DNA from 2 places in the Nitrobacter winogradskyi Nb-255 genome. Region 2 is predicted to be linked to the other one. Evidence: predicted binding sites of a transcription regulator. Region 2 holds the regulator's gene; the other holds the start of a gene.

Region 1 (7,956 bases), 1.2 Mb from region 2:
CGAAGCACTTCGAATAGCACTGGCCGAGCGCGATGTGGCTCGCCGCGTTTTCATCGAACAACGTGTTGTAGAATAACAGACCGCTCTTCGAAATCGGCGAGGAATGCGGCACCAGCGCCACCTCTCCGAGCCGCCGCGCGCCCTCGTCCGTATCCAGCACCTTGTTGAGTACGTCGGCGCCGCGCGACGCGTGGGCCTCGACGATCCGCCCCTGCTCGAAGCGCACCGCGATCCCCTCGATCAGCGTGCCCTGATACGACAGCGGCTTGGTGCTTCGGACGCGCCCCTCGACCCGCAAGGCATGAGGCGTCGTGAACACCTCCTCGGTCGGGATGTTCGGATTGCAGATGATGCCATTCCTGGCCATGGAAGCGCCGCCCACCCATTCATGACCGTCGGCCAGACCGACCGTGAGGTCGGTGTCCGGTCCGGCGTAATGCAAGGCATGGAAGCGCTGGCTGTTGAGCCAGTCGGTCCGCTGGCGCAACGCCGCATTGTGCGCGGTCCAGTTCGCCACCGGATCATCGTCGTCGACGCGCGAGGCCGAAAAAATCGCCTCCGCAAGCTTCGCCACCGCGCCGTCCGGGCTGTCGTCGGGAAACATCAGTCTGGCCCACGCCTCGCCCGGATAAGCGACGATGTTCCAGTTGACGTCGAAACCGACGATCTTTTCAAGCGCCGGCTGGTAGGCCACGGAATTCGCCTTGTTGGCGCGGGCGACTTTCGCTGCGTCTTCGCCCGACAGCAGCATCGGATTGTCGCCGACGATGGCAAGCCGCGCGGTGTTGGCCGCGAACGCCTTCGCCATGCCCTCATAGAGCCATCCGGCGGCGCGATCGAAACTCTGGTCCGGCCCGAACCTGTAACGCGACAACGTGATGTCTTCGTCGGAGAAAAACGGCGTCACCAGCCCCGCCCCCGCCCGATAGGCATGTTCGGCGATCCGCCGGACCAGCGGCAGCGCCACCGCGGGCGCGGTGATCAGAAGATCCTGTCCCGGCGCAAGCCGCAGGCCGACCTTGACCGCGACTTCCGCCAGACGATCCAGCTTCACCGGATCGATCGGCGTGATGATATTGCGCTGATGCTGGGTCATGCGAACTTATCCCAAAATGGCGCGGGCTTAAATCAGGGCCGCCGACTAGAGCACGATCCCGAAAAGTGGAAACCGGTTTTCGGATAAGATCATGCTCTAACAAAAAATAAGCGACGAGTCTGATTCAACGCAGTTGAAACAGTTTCTAGCCGTCAGGCGTCGTCTTGAAGCGTCCGACCAGACGCTCCCCGTCCCACATTTCCACGTGACGGACGCCGACCAACTTCTTTGCAGCTTCGATGGCCTGGGCGTCATCATCGCTCACGATGAGCGTGTCGCTCTGAATGTGGCCTTTGTCGTTAAGGATGTAGACTCGATAATCGGTCACCTGTCCTGTCTCCAGATTCTCGCTGTCACCGGCGCGCCTGCGGGCGGAGCGGGCCGGCGCCGGTTCACAAAATGGTGCCCCCAACCCGAGTCGAACGGGTACGTCCCTGACGGGACTACAGATTTTAAGTCTGTTGCGTCTACCAATTTCGCCATGGGGGCGGCGATTTCAAGTCCCTTCGTCTACCGATTCCGCCATGCCCGCGCGCTTTTCTTTTCAGACACTTATAGGGGAAATGCAATGGCGGTATTGCAAAGGACCCGCGCGTTCTGCAAATGCGTTCACTCGGCAATGAAACGATGCAGGAGATGCACCCATGACCTCAACCGACGACGTGACGAACCTGGTGGAGCGGTTGCGGCAGGACGCCGAGATGCTCAAGGACGGCTATCAGAGCAACCTCACCGAGCTTTGGCATGGCGTCGTCGTGAAGGATGCCGCAAAGGCTTGCGCGGAAGCCGCCGACCTCATCGAATCCCAGGCTCAGGCAATCAACAACGCCAAGGCGGAATGGGACGCATTGGATCAATCCCACCGATCCATCGGCGAGCAACTCGGCAACGAAGGCAGGCGTCGTATCGCCGCCGAAACCAGGCTGAAAGAGGCCGAGAAGGTGGTCGAGATGGTCGCGGCGATGCGAATTAACAACTCCGAGCAGATTCGACTGGTGACGCGCGCCCGCGCCTATCTCGCTTCAAAGGTGAAGGAAGAATAAGAATCGCCGCGAGCATTACGCGGCCTTCTTCCGTTGCAACGCCTCGCGGATCAGGGGCAGACGGTCGTTGCCGAAATACATGTCTGTCTTGTTCAGGAAGATCGTCGGCGATCCGAACGCGCCGCGCGCGATCGCCTCGTCGGTGTTGGCCTTGAGTTCGTTCTTGATACCCTCATCTCCGATGCCGGTCAGAAGCATTTCAGGATCGATGTCGAGCGACCTGCAAATCTCGGCCAGCACCGGTTCACGCGAGATGTCCTTGTCATCGCGCCAATAGGCCTCGAACACCGACCTCGCGAACGGCACCATCGCGTCGTTGCCGAGCCATAGACAGCCGCGCATCGCCTTGACGCTGTTCACTGGAAACACCGTCGGCGGCATCCTGATCGTGAGTCCAGCCAGCCGCGCCCAATCCGCGAGATCCTTCTTCAAGTAGTGAACCTTCGCCGCCACCGGATTTTCCCGCGCGGCGGAAACGCTCGGATTGACGGCATTGAATATTCCGCCGGCCAGAACCGGCCGCCACGAAATCTGCGCACCGAATTCTTTCGCCAATGGCTGGATGTTGTGGAAAGCGAGATAGGTCCAGGGACTGGCGCAATCGAAGAAGAATTCGATCATGGGCTGCTTCCTTTAATTCGTCCGATCGGATTGGCCCGCCGACCCATGGCTTGTCAACCTTGACACAACATGACGCTCAGGATTCGATGTCACGATGTCGATCATAGGAAGAACCCGTCGCACTTTTATGTAAGATCGCGCGATGTCCGCCATGCGCGCACGATGGATCACAGCGTGACGCATTATCCCGTTTGAAACGACCGCGTTTTCTTTCCTGTTGCAGGCAGGAACGGCGAAGAATTTCTACGCCGCGCCGTCGCGCAATGGCGGGGCGAAGGCAAGATCGAGATCCCACGGAAAATAGATCCAGGTATCCTGCGAAACCTCGGTGATAAACGTATCGACCAGCGGCTTGCCGAGCGGCTTGGCGTAGACGGTAGCGAAATGCGCATCCGGAATCATGCCGCGCACCACGCGCGCGGTGGCGCCGGTGTCGACAAGATCGTCGACGACCAGAAGATTCCTGCCTGAGCCGCCGCCGAGCTTCACCGTCATATCGGAGATGCCTTTCAGCACCTTCAGTTCGCTTTTGTGGAGATGATCATAGCTTGCGATGCACACCGTATCGATCACGCGGACACCCAGTTCGCGCGCCACGATCGCGGCGGGAACGAGACCGCCGCGCGTGATCGCGACCACCGCATGGAAGGGTCCGGTCTCGTTCAACCGCCAGCTCAGCGCGCGGCAGTCGCGATGAAACTGGTCCCAGGACACCGGGAAAGCCTTGTCGGGTGTTTTGTGAGCGCTCACTTGGTGATTCCGTCAGGAGTGTTTTCTTGATAGCGCTTTCGAGCGAAGCATGTCCCTGGACTTGAGTGCAAGCACGCCAACAGGAACAACGAATGACCGTTACTGAAGCACCTTGAGCGTCGCCAGCATCGCCTTCACGGCGTCCATTGCCGTTGTCAGGTTGGCCTGATCGCGGGATCGCACCACGATGCTCGTGTTCGGCTTGCCGTTCTCGTCGAGGAACGGATAACTGCCGATTGCGGTGTCCGGATGCGCCTCGGCGATCTCGCGCAGCGGCGTGCCGATGTCACCCTCACGGCAGTTGCCGCGCACCGATTCCGACAGCATCCGATCGCCGACCCGCAGCGTCGGCGCGACGATATCCATCATCGCTTGCATGATCGAAGGCACGCCCGCCATGACGATAACGTTGTCGATGCGGAAACCGGGCGCCAGAATGGTTGCGCTTTGAATCGGTTGGGCTCCCTGGGGAATGCGCGCCATCCGCAACCGCGCCTCATTCAACTCGCCGGGCTTCTGGTAGCGCTCCTTGAAACGCGCCACCACTTCGGGATGATGATCGATGCTGACATCCAGGGCTTTCGCGACGCTGTCGGCGGTGATGTCGTCATGCGTGGGGCCGATCCCTCCGGTGGTGAAGACATAGGTGTAACGCGCCCGAAGCGCGTTCACCGCCGCGACGATATCGGATTCGTCGTCGGCGACGATTCGAACCTCCTTGAGATCGATTCCGATATTCGTCAGGTATTCCGCGATGAATCCGATGTTTTTGTCCTTCGTCCTGCCGGACAGGATTTCATCTCCGATCACCAGAACGCCCGCGGTGACAATATCACCCATCACCTCTCCTCGCCGTCAGCAGGCTCTTGTCGCTCGCCACGCAAGGAAGCGATCGTGACACGGCTGCGCGCATTCGTGATCATCACATGACCCGCAGCCACGCCAGCGTCAAGACGCGCGCCTCCAACTGCGGAACGGCAAGAGCCGGCGGCGTTCCATCGTGAGGCTCGCCTCAATGCAGACGAAACACGCCATCCACCGCGCGCAATTCCGCAGGCTTGATCAGCCTCGAATGCGCGACCGTCACGGAAACCAGTGGACCGTCGAGCTGCTTTTCCCAAAAGGCGAGGAAGTCGCACAGCACCGGAAACTTCGGAAACATGTCGTAATTCTGCCAGACGTAACTCTGCAACAGCCACTGCCGATCGGGCCGGCGGTACAGGATTTCCGCAGTCGTCAAACCATAGCCGAGCACCTGCTTGCGAAAGTCGTCGGTAACGCCGCCGGGCCGCACATCATCCTTCGAAACCATGTCCAAACCTCCCTGGAAGGAGGCTGCGCCATCGGCGAAGTGACGGACTGGCTTCCCCGATCGCGCCAATGCCTCCATAGACCCGGCTTCGAACCGTTGGCTGACGGCCGCCATTCTTCGACGGATCATCCAGAAAATGTGACACCGCCCCGCCCCGATCGCAAGGTGGGCAACAGAATAGCATGTTGATTAACTTAGTTCTGGCAGCGACTTACCGCGCCTGCTAACAATGGATTTGCCGTTGCGAGGATCGGATGAACCACATTGGCAGTCTCCACCCTGGATTGCTTAAAAAATCCGCCTCTCACCCTTGTCCACGTCCCGAGCGTGCCTTATGTCCTGTGCGGTCATGCTGGCACTCGCTGGTATTGACTGCCAGAATTCACAAACATCACAGATTTTCAATGTCTTAGGAGGACTGCATGAAATTCCGTCCGCTTCACGACCGCGTCGTGGTCAAGCGCATCGACGCAGAAGAGAAGACCGCAGGCGGCATCATCATTCCCGACACGGCCAAGGAAAAGCCCTCGCAGGGCGAGGTTGTCGCCGTCGGCCCCGGCGGCCGCGACGAGGCCGGCAAGCTGATCCCGATCGACCTCAAGGTCGGCGACCGCGTGTTGTTCGGCAAGTGGTCCGGCACCGAGGTCAAGATCGAGGGTCAGGATCTCCTGATCATGAAGGAATCCGACATCATGGGCGTCCTCACCGACGTCGCGCCCGCCAAGAAGAAGGCCGCCTGAGCGCCATTCCCTGCACGATCATTCAAAGGAACAACTCAACATGTCAGCCAAAGATGTCAAATTCGGCGTCGACGCTCGCGACAAGATGCTGCGCGGCGTGGACATCCTCGCCAATGCCGTGAAGGTGACGCTGGGTCCGAAGGGCCGCAACGTCGTGCTCGAAAAGTCGTTCGGCGCGCCCCGCATCACCAAGGACGGCGTCACCGTCGCCAAGGAAATTGAGCTTGACGACAAGTTCGAGAACATGGGCGCGCAGATGGTGCGCGAAGTCGCCTCCAAGTCAGCAGACGCGGCCGGCGACGGCACCACCACCGCGACGGTTCTGGCCCAGGCAATCGTGAAGGAAGGCGCCAAGTCGGTCGCCGCCGGCATGAACCCGATGGACCTGAAGCGTGGTATTGATCTCGCCGTCGAAGCCGTGGTCGCAGACCTCAGCCGCAACTCCAAGAAAGTCACCTCGAACGAGGAAATCGCCCAGGTCGGCACCATCTCGGCCAACGGCGATTCCGAAATCGGCAAGTTCCTCGCCGACGCCATGAAGAAGGTCGGCAACGAGGGTGTCATCACCGTCGAGGAAGCCAAGTCGCTGGAGACCGAACTCGATGTCGTCGAGGGCATGCAGTTCGACCGCGGCTACATCTCGCCCTACTTCGTCACCAACGCCGAAAAGATGCGCGTCGAGATGGACGACGCCTACATCCTGATCAACGAGAAGAAGCTGTCCTCGCTGAATGAACTGCTGCCGCTGCTCGAAGCCGTGGTGCAGACCGGCAAACCGCTGGTTATCGTCGCGGAAGACGTCGAGGGCGAGGCTCTGGCGACGCTGGTGGTCAACCGCCTGCGCGGCGGCCTCAAGGTCGCGGCCGTCAAGGCGCCAGGCTTCGGCGACCGCCGCAAGGCCATGCTGCAGGACATCGCGATCCTGACCGGCGGTCAGGCGATCAGCGAAGACCTCGGCATCAAGCTCGAGAACGTCACGCTGCAGATGCTCGGCCGCGCCAAGAAGGTGATGATCGACAAGGAAAACACCACGATCGTCAACGGCGCCGGCAAGAAGGCCGACATCGAGGCGCGCGTGGCGCAGATCAAGGCGCAGATCGAGGAGACCACCTCGGACTACGACCGCGAGAAGCTGCAGGAGCGTCTGGCCAAGCTCGCGGGCGGCGTCGCGGTGATCCGCGTCGGCGGCGCGACCGAGGTCGAGGTGAAGGAGCGCAAGGATCGCGTGGACGACGCGATGCACGCGACCCGCGCGGCGGTCGAGGAAGGCATCGTGCCGGGCGGCGGCGTCGCCCTGCTCCGTGCTTCCGAGCAGCTCAAGCGCATCAAGACCCAGAACGACGACCAGAAGACCGGCGTCGAGATCGTGCGCAAGGCGCTGTCCGCGCCGGCCCGCCAGATCGCGATCAACGCGGGCGAGGACGGCAGCGTCATCGTCGGCAAGATCCTCGAGAAGGAGCAGTATTCCTACGGCTTCGACTCGCAGACCGGCGACTACGGCAACCTGATCTCCAAGGGCATCATCGACCCGACCAAGGTCGTGCGCACCGCGATCCAGAACGCCGCATCCGTCGCCTCGCTTCTGATCACCACCGAAGCGATGGTCGCCGAACTGCCGAAGAAGAACAGCCCTGCCCCGGCGATGCCGGGCGGCGGCATGGGCGGCATGGATTTCTGATCCACTCGTTCGAGCAATTCACGAAATGCAAACCCCGGCAGCGATGCCGGGGTTTTCATTTTTACAAGCTCGAGACTCGTCACGCCGAACGCGATGCAGAACGGAAGCACTACGTCGCACAGCGAATACAAAAAAGCCTAGCGGAAACGCATGGCTTTATCGCTGGCAACGCAAACTCACTCGGAAATGCAACTTGAACTCTTCCATGGCGACCCTGAAAGTTGCCGGTGCCAATCTAAATCTATTCTTCGAGCTTCTTTTCGAGATAAATATGCTTAAACAGATCAACCACGTTTTGCACATAGACCGTAATGTCTTCTGCAGCATCCTGTAGCTGGGGCAACGTTGTATAAGCCCGCATCAGTTTGAATTTTCCCTCTCCCTCCCGCTCATACATCAGAAGCTCGAAGCGATGATTCTCTTTCCTATCGGTGGTCAATGAAATGAAACCATGCGCTAGATTTGCGCAGATCGTTGTACTTCAGAAGATCCTCGCAAGCCTTCTCTAACTCAAACCTATAGGCCTCGTAGCCTTCGCGCTCTGCAATGCGCCGCACCGCCTTGATACGCTTGTCGATTGGATAAGGAAACTTCAGCTCTAGCTTTACTGCGATATCGGCCAGCAGAAATTCGACCTGCGCGTAAGACATTATTATCCGCCCCCGGACATATGTCATTTCCTTCACAAGCGATTTCTGGAGTTCAGTCGGCCCGTT
Region 2 (7,956 bases):
GCATCACGACACGCTGCTGATGACCATTACCGCAACCATCGCCGGCGCGATCTCGATGCTGGCGCAATTCGGCATGTTCTTCGGCGGCAACCGCGACAATCACGGCCCCGGCATCATCGGCTCACTGGCGATGATGATCCTCGCGCCGTTCGGAGCCATGCTGGTGCAGATGGCGATCAGCCGCACGCGCGAATACGCCGCCGACGAAATGGGCGCTCGCATCTGCGGCCAGCCGATGTGGCTTGCCTCGGCGCTGGCCAGGATCGAGAATGCCGCGCATCAGGTACCAAACATGGAGGCGGAACGCGCGCCCGCGACCGCGCACATGTTCATCATCAACCCGCTGTCGGGGCGCGGCATGGACAACCTGTTCGCGACCCATCCCTCGACTGAAAACCGCATCGCGGCATTGCAGAGGCTCGCCGGACAGTCCGGCGGTGGTCTTGCCCCGGGCGGCCCGCCGCCCGACCCGAGCAGCCCCTGGAACAAGGGTTCTCGCCGCGGTCCATGGGGTTGAAGGTGCCAGCAGGGTCGTGACCCGCGAGCGAGCGCCAGCATGGCGCGCCTAACATGCGCTCTCGGCGCATCGACCCGCCCGATCGATCAATCGCATCTTCCACGTGGCGCCGCTCGCCTGTCAGTCTGACAAGACAATGACCTCAGAGCCTGATCCGATTCAACTTGATCGGATCAGGCTTCCAGGTTGGGTAAGGGGAAAATTCGTGGCGGACATGATCCCTTTGTTTTGGTTAACTGTGCGCCGGCATTATGGTTGATTCCCCTGCTGACCAGATTGTGCTCGGACCTGTCCGGATGGGTCCGCTGCAAGGATGATGATGAAAGACCCCTTCGCCCCAAAACCTGAGCGTCACGGCCCCACGCGGCGAACCGCGCTGGGCCTTGTCGTGGGTGCGCCCCTGCTCGGCGCCTGCTCGGGAGTCCAGCAAACACTGACCAACGGTTTTTCCAGTCCCCCCGGTTCTTCTCCGCAGCCCGAGTCGACCGCGGGGCCCCAGCAGGGAGCCACAATCGGCACCGGCCAGGTCAAGGTCGGCCTGATCCTACCACTGTCGGCGGCAGGCAATGCGAGCATTGCGGCGCAGTCGATGCGGAATGCGGCGGAGATGGCGCTGTCGGAATTCCAAAATCCGAACGTCCAGGTGCTGGTCAAGGACGCGGCAGGCACGGCGAGGGGTGCGCAGCAGGGGGCTCAACAGGCGCTCGACGAAGGGGCCGAAATCATTCTCGGCCCGCTATTTGCTGCGTCGGTCCCGGGGGTCGCCCAGGTGGCGCGAACCCGCGGTGTTTCGGTGATCGCGTTTTCAACGGATTCGAGCATTGCGGGCAGAGGCGTCTATCTTCTGAGTTTTCTTCCTGAATCGGACGTCACCCGGATCGTCGAATACGCGGCGAGCACCGGAAAGCGCTCGTTTGCCGCGATGGTGCCCGAGAACGCCTACGGCAATGTCGTGGAGGCGGCCTTCAAGCAGACGGTTGGCCGTCGCGGCGGGCGGATCGCCGCATTCGAGAAATACGGCTCCGATCGCGCCAGCGCCGCGCGGAACGTTGCACAGTCGCTCCGCTCGGCCGACGCGCTGCTGATCGCCGATGATGGCGATACGGTGGTTTCGGTCGCCGCCGCGCTCACGGCGGCGGGCGCGAATCTGCGCAACGTCCAGCTTCTCGGCACCGGGCTGTGGGACAATCCTCGCGTGTTCTCCAGCACGACACTGCACGGGGGGCTCTATGCCGCTCCAGATCCGGCGGGCTTCCGCGCCTTCGCAGGCCGCTACCGCACCAAGTTCGGCGGTGAGCCGGTGCGTACGGCGACCCTTGCCTATGATGCGGTCGCGCTGGTGGCGGCTCTCGCCCGTACTCAGGGATCGCAGCGCTTCGCGGCGGAAACGCTGACCAACGCCTCCGGCTTTGCCGGCATCGACGGCTTGTTTCGATTCCGTTCCGACGGCACCAATCAGCGCGGCCTCGCCGTCATGCGCGTCGCATCCGGCGGCGGCCAGTCAGTGGCAGGCTCGCCAAAAAGTTTTGGCGCCTGATCCGGATTGTTATGAAGCGCGGTCTTCACGCCAACCGGTATCCAGCCTCGGGTCAAGCTCGAGGACATGCTCCGCTCGAAAAGGCTATAGCCTTAACTTTTTGATCGAGCATGATCCCGAAAACCGGTTTCCAATTTTCGGGATCATGCTCTATGCGGCGAGATCGGCCACCACGGCATCGAGGACGGGGAAGCCATCCTGCGTGACGCGCAAACGGCCGTCGGTGCTGATCATGATCGCGCCTTCGTCACGGAGGATCGCGATGCGCCGGGGATCAAGAGAGCGGCCCGACAGCGCCGCGTAGCGCCGCGGATCGATGCCCTCGCGCAAGCGCAGTCCCATGAGCAGGAATTCGTCGGCGCGCTCTTCGCTGTTCAACGGGTCATCGGCGACAATTCCGTTGCCGTTCGCCTCGACGCGCATGAGCCAGGCTTCGGGCCGCTTCTCGGTGGCGATGGCGTGCCTGACGCCGTCGATGTCGAGGCGACCGTGCGCTCCGGGGCCGATGCCCGCATATTCCTGACCGCGCCAGTAGACCAGATTGTGCCGGCATTCCGCGCCCGGCCGCGCATGGTTCGAGATCTCGTAAGCGGGCAGGCCATGACGCGCGCAGACGTCCTGCGTGACGTCGTACAAGTCTCGCGCCATCGCCTCATCGGGGGTCTTGAGCTTCCCCGCCGCATGCAGGTCGAAAAACGGCGTCCCCGCTTCGATCGTCAATTGATAGAGCGACAGATGCTCCGCCGCCTCCGAGATCGCGCGCTGCAACTCCCCGGCCCACATCGCCGGTGTCTGGTCCGGACGCGCATAGATCAGATCGAAGGAATAGCGATCGAAGACCGAGCGCGCGATCGCAACCGCATCCTGCGCCTCGCGCGCCGTGTGCAGCCGACCGAGCGCCTTCAGCGAGGAATCGTCGAGCGCCTGCACCCCGAGCGAGACCCGATTGACGCCCGCGGCGCGGTAGCCGCGGAATCGTGTGGCCTCCACGCTGGTCGGATTGGCTTCCAGCGTGACCTCGACGTCATCGGCAACGCTCCAATGCTTTCCGATTGCGTCGAGAATGGCGCCCACGGTCTGCGGCCGCATCAGGGACGGCGTGCCGCCGCCGAGGAAAATCGAGGACACCGTGCGTCCGCGCGAGCGGGCCGCCGTGGTCTCGATCTCGCGCGCGAAAGCCCGTGTAAAGCGTTCTTCATCGATCGGCGCGTGGCGCACGTGACTGTTGAAATCGCAATACGGACACTTCGACAGGCAGAACGGCCAGTGGATGTAAACGCCGAACGCAGCGGCCGGATCAGCGGGGCTCAAGGGCAATCTCCGCCAGTTTCACGAATGCGCGGGCGCGATGCGACAGGCCAAGACCGCGCGGCGGAAGCCCATGCTTCTCGATGCCGGCCATCTCGCCGAAGGTGCGGCCGTGCCCGTCCGGCAGAAATACCGGATCATAGCCGAAACCGGCCGTGCCCCGCGGCGGCCAGACCAGCGTGCCGTCCACGCGGCCTTCGACTTCCTGGAGATGGCCGTCCGGCCACGCGACGCAGAGCGCCGAAATGAAGTGAGCCTTACGCTGGTCCGCGCTGGTCGCGCCGCGCTCCTGCAGAAGGCGCTCGATCCGCGCCATCGCCGCGGAAAAATCCGCAGGTTTGCCGGCCCATCGTGCGGAGTGGATGCCCGGCGCGCCGTCGAGCGCATCGACGACCAGGCCGGAATCATCGGCAAAGGCCGGAAGCTTTGCGCTCAGGGCAGCAGAGGTCGCCTTGATCCGGGCATTGGCGCGGAAATCCTCGCCTGTTTCCTCAGGCTCGTCGAGACCGAGTTCGCCCGCGGAGACCGCTTCGACGCCATAAGGCGCAAGCAGCTCGCGGATCTCGGCGAGCTTGCCGGGATTGTGGGTGGCGATCACGAGCTTGCCGGCGATTCGACGATGCATGACCGATCGGACTTCAGCTTCTTGTTCTGAAAGGTTTTCCTGACGCGACGGGAAGCCCGCTTCGCTGGAAAACGCGACAGGACGCAAGTCCTGCGGATGAACCGCGCAAGCGGCGAATCACGCCACCGCCATTTTCTGCAAATCCACCAGCCGCGCGACCCCTTTTTTCGCCAGCGCCATCAGCGCGAGAAACTCATCATCGGAGAAAGGCACCTTTTCGGCGGTTCCCTGCACCTCGATGATGCGTCCTTCGCCGGTCATCACGAAGTTTGCGTCTGTATCGGCTTCCGAATCCTCGGCATAGTCTAGATCGAGGACAGGCGTGCCGTTGTAGATGCCGCAGGAGATCGCCGCGACATTGCCTCGAAGCACGCCGGCCTTGAGCATGTTGCGGGCCTTCATCCAGTTGACGCAGTCGGCCAGCGCGACCCAGGCGCCGGTGATCGACGCGGTGCGCGTGCCGCCGTCGGCCTGAATGACGTCGCAATCGATCGTGATCTGGCGCTCGCCGAGCGCCTCGAGATCGACCGCGGCCCGCAGGGAACGGCCGATCAGGCGCTGGATTTCGACGGTCCGGCCGCCCTGCTTGCCGGCGGAGGCCTCGCGCCGGGTCCGCTCCAGCGTGGCGCGAGGCAGCATTCCGTATTCGGCCGTCACCCAGCCCCGGCCCTGGCCCTTGAGCCATGGCGGCAGCCGCTCCTCGAGCGTCGCGGTGACCAGCACATGGGTATCGCCGAACTTCACCAAGCAGGAGCCTTCGGCGTATTTGACCACGCCTCGTTCCAGCGACACGGCGCGCAGTTCATCCGGTGCACGACGGCTAGGTCGCATGGGAACCCCTCCAGCAATTCATGAGAATCTTCGTGCCGTGCTTTTAGGGGTGGGGAGCCGCACCGGCAAGGGTCAGACTTGCAATTGCTCTCAGAACCGCAATTGCCCAAAGCCTGCTTGTAACTGGTGCGAGGGAGAGACAGATTAGAAGCGGTCTCAGGCACGACGAACATTATGCGCGGGAGATAATAGCGTTGGCCCATCACGATCCGATTGGTCTGATTGCACCGAACGCCGGGCTTGCCCAGTTGAACGAGCGCTCGCGCGACATTTTTCGCCAGATCGTCGAGAGCTATCTTGCAACGGGCGAACCCGTGGGCTCCCGCAACATTTCCCGGCTGATCGCGGTGCCGCTCTCTCCGGCCTCGGTCCGCAATGTGATGTCCGATCTCGAACAGCTCGGGCTGATTTACGCGCCGCACACCTCGGCCGGGCGCCTGCCGACCGAGCTCGGCCTGCGTTTTTTTGTCGATGCCCTGATGCAGGTTGGAGATCTCACCGAACCGGAACGCCAATCGATCCAGAGCCAGCTCGCGTCGGTCGGCAAGGCGCAATCGGTCGAGGCCGCGCTGGAGGAAGCCTTGACGCGGCTGTCCGGATTGACCCGGACGGCGGCGGTGGTGCTGACGGCGAAATCAAACGTGCGCTTGAAGCATATCGAGTTTGTCAGGCTGGAGCCCGACAAGGCGCTGGTGGTGCTGGTCGCAGAAGACGGACAGGTCGAAAATCGCGTGCTGACGCTCCCTTCCGGCGTTCCGGCCTCAGCGCTGACGGAAGCATCCAATTTTCTGAATGCCCGGATTCGCGGCCGGACGCTCGCCGAGGCCCGGCTCGAGCTGGAAACCGCGCTGGCGCAAAGCAAGGCGGAGCTCGATCAGCTCACACAAAAAATCGTCGCGGCCGGAATCGCGAGCTGGTCCGGCGGCGACAGCGACGACCGCCAATTGATCGTGCGAGGCCACGCCAACCTGCTCGAGGACCTGCACGCGATGGAGGACCTCGAACGGGTGCGGCTATTGTTCGACGACCTTGAAACCAAGCGCGAGGTGATCGATCTGCTTGGCCGCGCCGAGCGCGCCGACGGCGTGCGGATCTTCATCGGCTCGGAAAACAAGCTGTTCTCGCTGTCCGGATCATCGACGATCATCGCACCCTACAGCGATGGCGCCGGTCATATCGTTGGCGTTCTCGGCGTGATCGGACCCACCCGGCTGAACTACGCGCGCGTGATCCCGATGGTGGACTACGCCGCGCGCATCGTCAGCCAGATGCTCGGCAGGTGAGCCGGACCCGCCACGCTTGATTTTTACGCCTGAACCACGATATCCCGCACGACCATTCCTTTCCATTCGAGACAATTGCGAGAAGGCTGCGTAATGACCGATTCCGACGGCAAAACAGACAAGTCCGGCGAACCGGCTGCGGAGGTCGAGCCGGTGGTATCCAAGCCGTATGTCATGCCGGACGATCCCGAGGACGATGCGCTCGACGCGCTGAACAAGCAGCTCGCAGAGGCGAAAGATCGGACGTTGCGCACGCTGGCGGAGATGGAGAATCTGCGCAAGCGTACGGCGCGGGAGGTCTCGGACGCTCGAACCTACGGCATCTCGGGCTTCGCGCGCGACGTTCTGGAGATCGCCGACAATCTGCAGCGCGCGCTTGATGCGGTGCCGGCGGACGCTCGCGCGGCGCCAGATCCCGGCCTGAAAGCCCTGATCGAGGGCGTGGAGCTGACCGAACGCTCGCTGCACAACGCTCTGGAAAAGCATGGCGTGAAAAAATTTGATCCGGCGGGCGAAAAATTCGATCCCAACGTCCATCAGGCCATGTACGAAGTTCCCGATCCGTCGATCCCCGTCGGCACGGTCGCCCAGGTCATTCAAGCCGGCTACATGATCGGAGAGCGGGTGCTGCGCCCGGCGCTGGTGGGCGTTGCGAAGGGCGGAGCCAAGGCGGCCGCGCCGGAATAATGGCAGCGCGCGTCGGATCAAGATCACGGAGCCACGCTTCTGATTTGAATCAGAAGCGTGAGAGGTTAACGCGGCCGGATACCGTCACGAACCGCGCGGAAGCGCGGAAAAACGTCCGACCATTCGCTCCGCGGCGTGCTTCCGATCAGACGCATCGCCGTTTTTCCGCTGCCGAACACGAGCCACTGCACCACGGTTACCGGCGTATTCGTTCGCGTGTTGGTGCCATCGATTCGCGTTTCGAAGCCGGGCGATCCGTTGATCCGGATCGGCTCCGACATGGTGATGCGTCCCTCACGCAGGTTCGGGATCGTGGCTGCGACGTCGCGCGCGAACCGGCTCCGATCATCCGGCCGCTCCGGGACCGAACCGATCGGGCTGATGATGATGAAGGCTCTGCTGTCGATGTTGTTTTCCGTTTCCGCATCGGACAACAGGATGACGGCTCCCGGCGTAAGCGTCCGGATCAATTTGAAGGAGCTCAGTTCGCTCAGCTTGAAGGGCAGCAGGCCCAGTTGCTCCTCGAGCGGGACTTCCTTGCGCAGGGCGACCGTTGCGAACATCTTCTGCACGGCCTCATCGGAATAGATCTTCGCGACATTCTCCGGCACCTGCGCCGCGACGTATCCGGAAAAGGTGCCGCCCGAAATCACCATTGAGTAGCGCCGGACATTGTCTTCACCGTTCTTGGCGGATTCGACGATGAAATAACCCTGCCCGCTCGCGGTCTCGAGACCTTGCGGCTTTGGACCTCGGGGGTCGACGGCGTTCGACTTCGCGACAGTTTCCACGTCTCTAAAAGCGGCGGCGGGGAGTTCGGCGACGACGACCTTGACGCGCTGATCCGCGGTCTCAAAACCCGGAAATGTCTTCGCGGGGTTGAGGCCTATCAGCGGAACCAGCCCGATCCGGCTGCCCGGCGCATAGATCACGTCGCTGGCGAGGGACGGATTGGCGCCGCTCAGCAGGCAGAGAATGGCAAATACGTGCAGAAAATGTCTCATGCGCGCTTATCTGGATTTGCATTGAGGCCGTTCAATGATCGTCAGGCCAGCGGTCCGGGAAGATGATTCAGATGATGCATTCTACGAAACCTGACTGCCGCATCAAGCGCATCAGCCGTCGGCGCAGGGCACCGCCAGCCGTCTTCACCATGGCCCAAGACGAC

What was found. Region 2 encodes HrcA, which represses chaperone genes, less so after heat shock. Its sites were predicted from a motif close to GTTAGCACTCNCNNNNNGNGAGTGCTAAC; they were not measured.
Region 1: the regulator HrcA is predicted to act here: its motif matches at 5,174-5,202, upstream of groES (co-chaperone GroES).

What each region holds. Positions count from the first base shown of each region.
Region 1 is NC_007406.1:2,379,686-2,387,641, forward strand. Features, by position in the region: gene NWI_RS11385 (aminopeptidase) at 1-1,096, opposite strand, end outside; gene NWI_RS11390 (hypothetical protein) at 1,242-1,424, opposite strand; tRNA gene NWI_RS11395 (tRNA-Leu) at 1,497-1,585, opposite strand; gene NWI_RS11400 (hypothetical protein) at 1,741-2,139, shown strand; gene NWI_RS11405 (2-hydroxychromene-2-carboxylate isomerase) at 2,155-2,760, opposite strand; gene gpt (xanthine phosphoribosyltransferase) at 3,004-3,510, opposite strand; gene NWI_RS11415 (competence/damage-inducible protein A) at 3,610-4,350, opposite strand; gene NWI_RS11420 (usg protein) at 4,523-4,822, opposite strand; gene groES (co-chaperone GroES) at 5,245-5,562, shown strand; gene groL (chaperonin GroEL) at 5,603-7,240, shown strand; gene NWI_RS11435 (hypothetical protein) at 7,482-7,679, opposite strand; gene NWI_RS11440 (hypothetical protein) at 7,666-7,890, opposite strand.
Region 2 is NC_007406.1:218,959-226,914, forward strand. Features, by position in the region: gene htpX (zinc metalloprotease HtpX) at 1-517, shown strand, start outside; gene NWI_RS00995 (penicillin-binding protein activator) at 831-2,054, shown strand; gene hemW (radical SAM family heme chaperone HemW) at 2,205-3,365, opposite strand; gene rdgB (RdgB/HAM1 family non-canonical purine NTP pyrophosphatase) at 3,352-3,987, opposite strand; gene rph (ribonuclease PH) at 4,105-4,818, opposite strand; gene hrcA (heat-inducible transcriptional repressor HrcA) at 5,013-6,101, shown strand; gene grpE (nucleotide exchange factor GrpE) at 6,195-6,788, shown strand; gene NWI_RS01025 (hypothetical protein) at 6,854-7,792, opposite strand.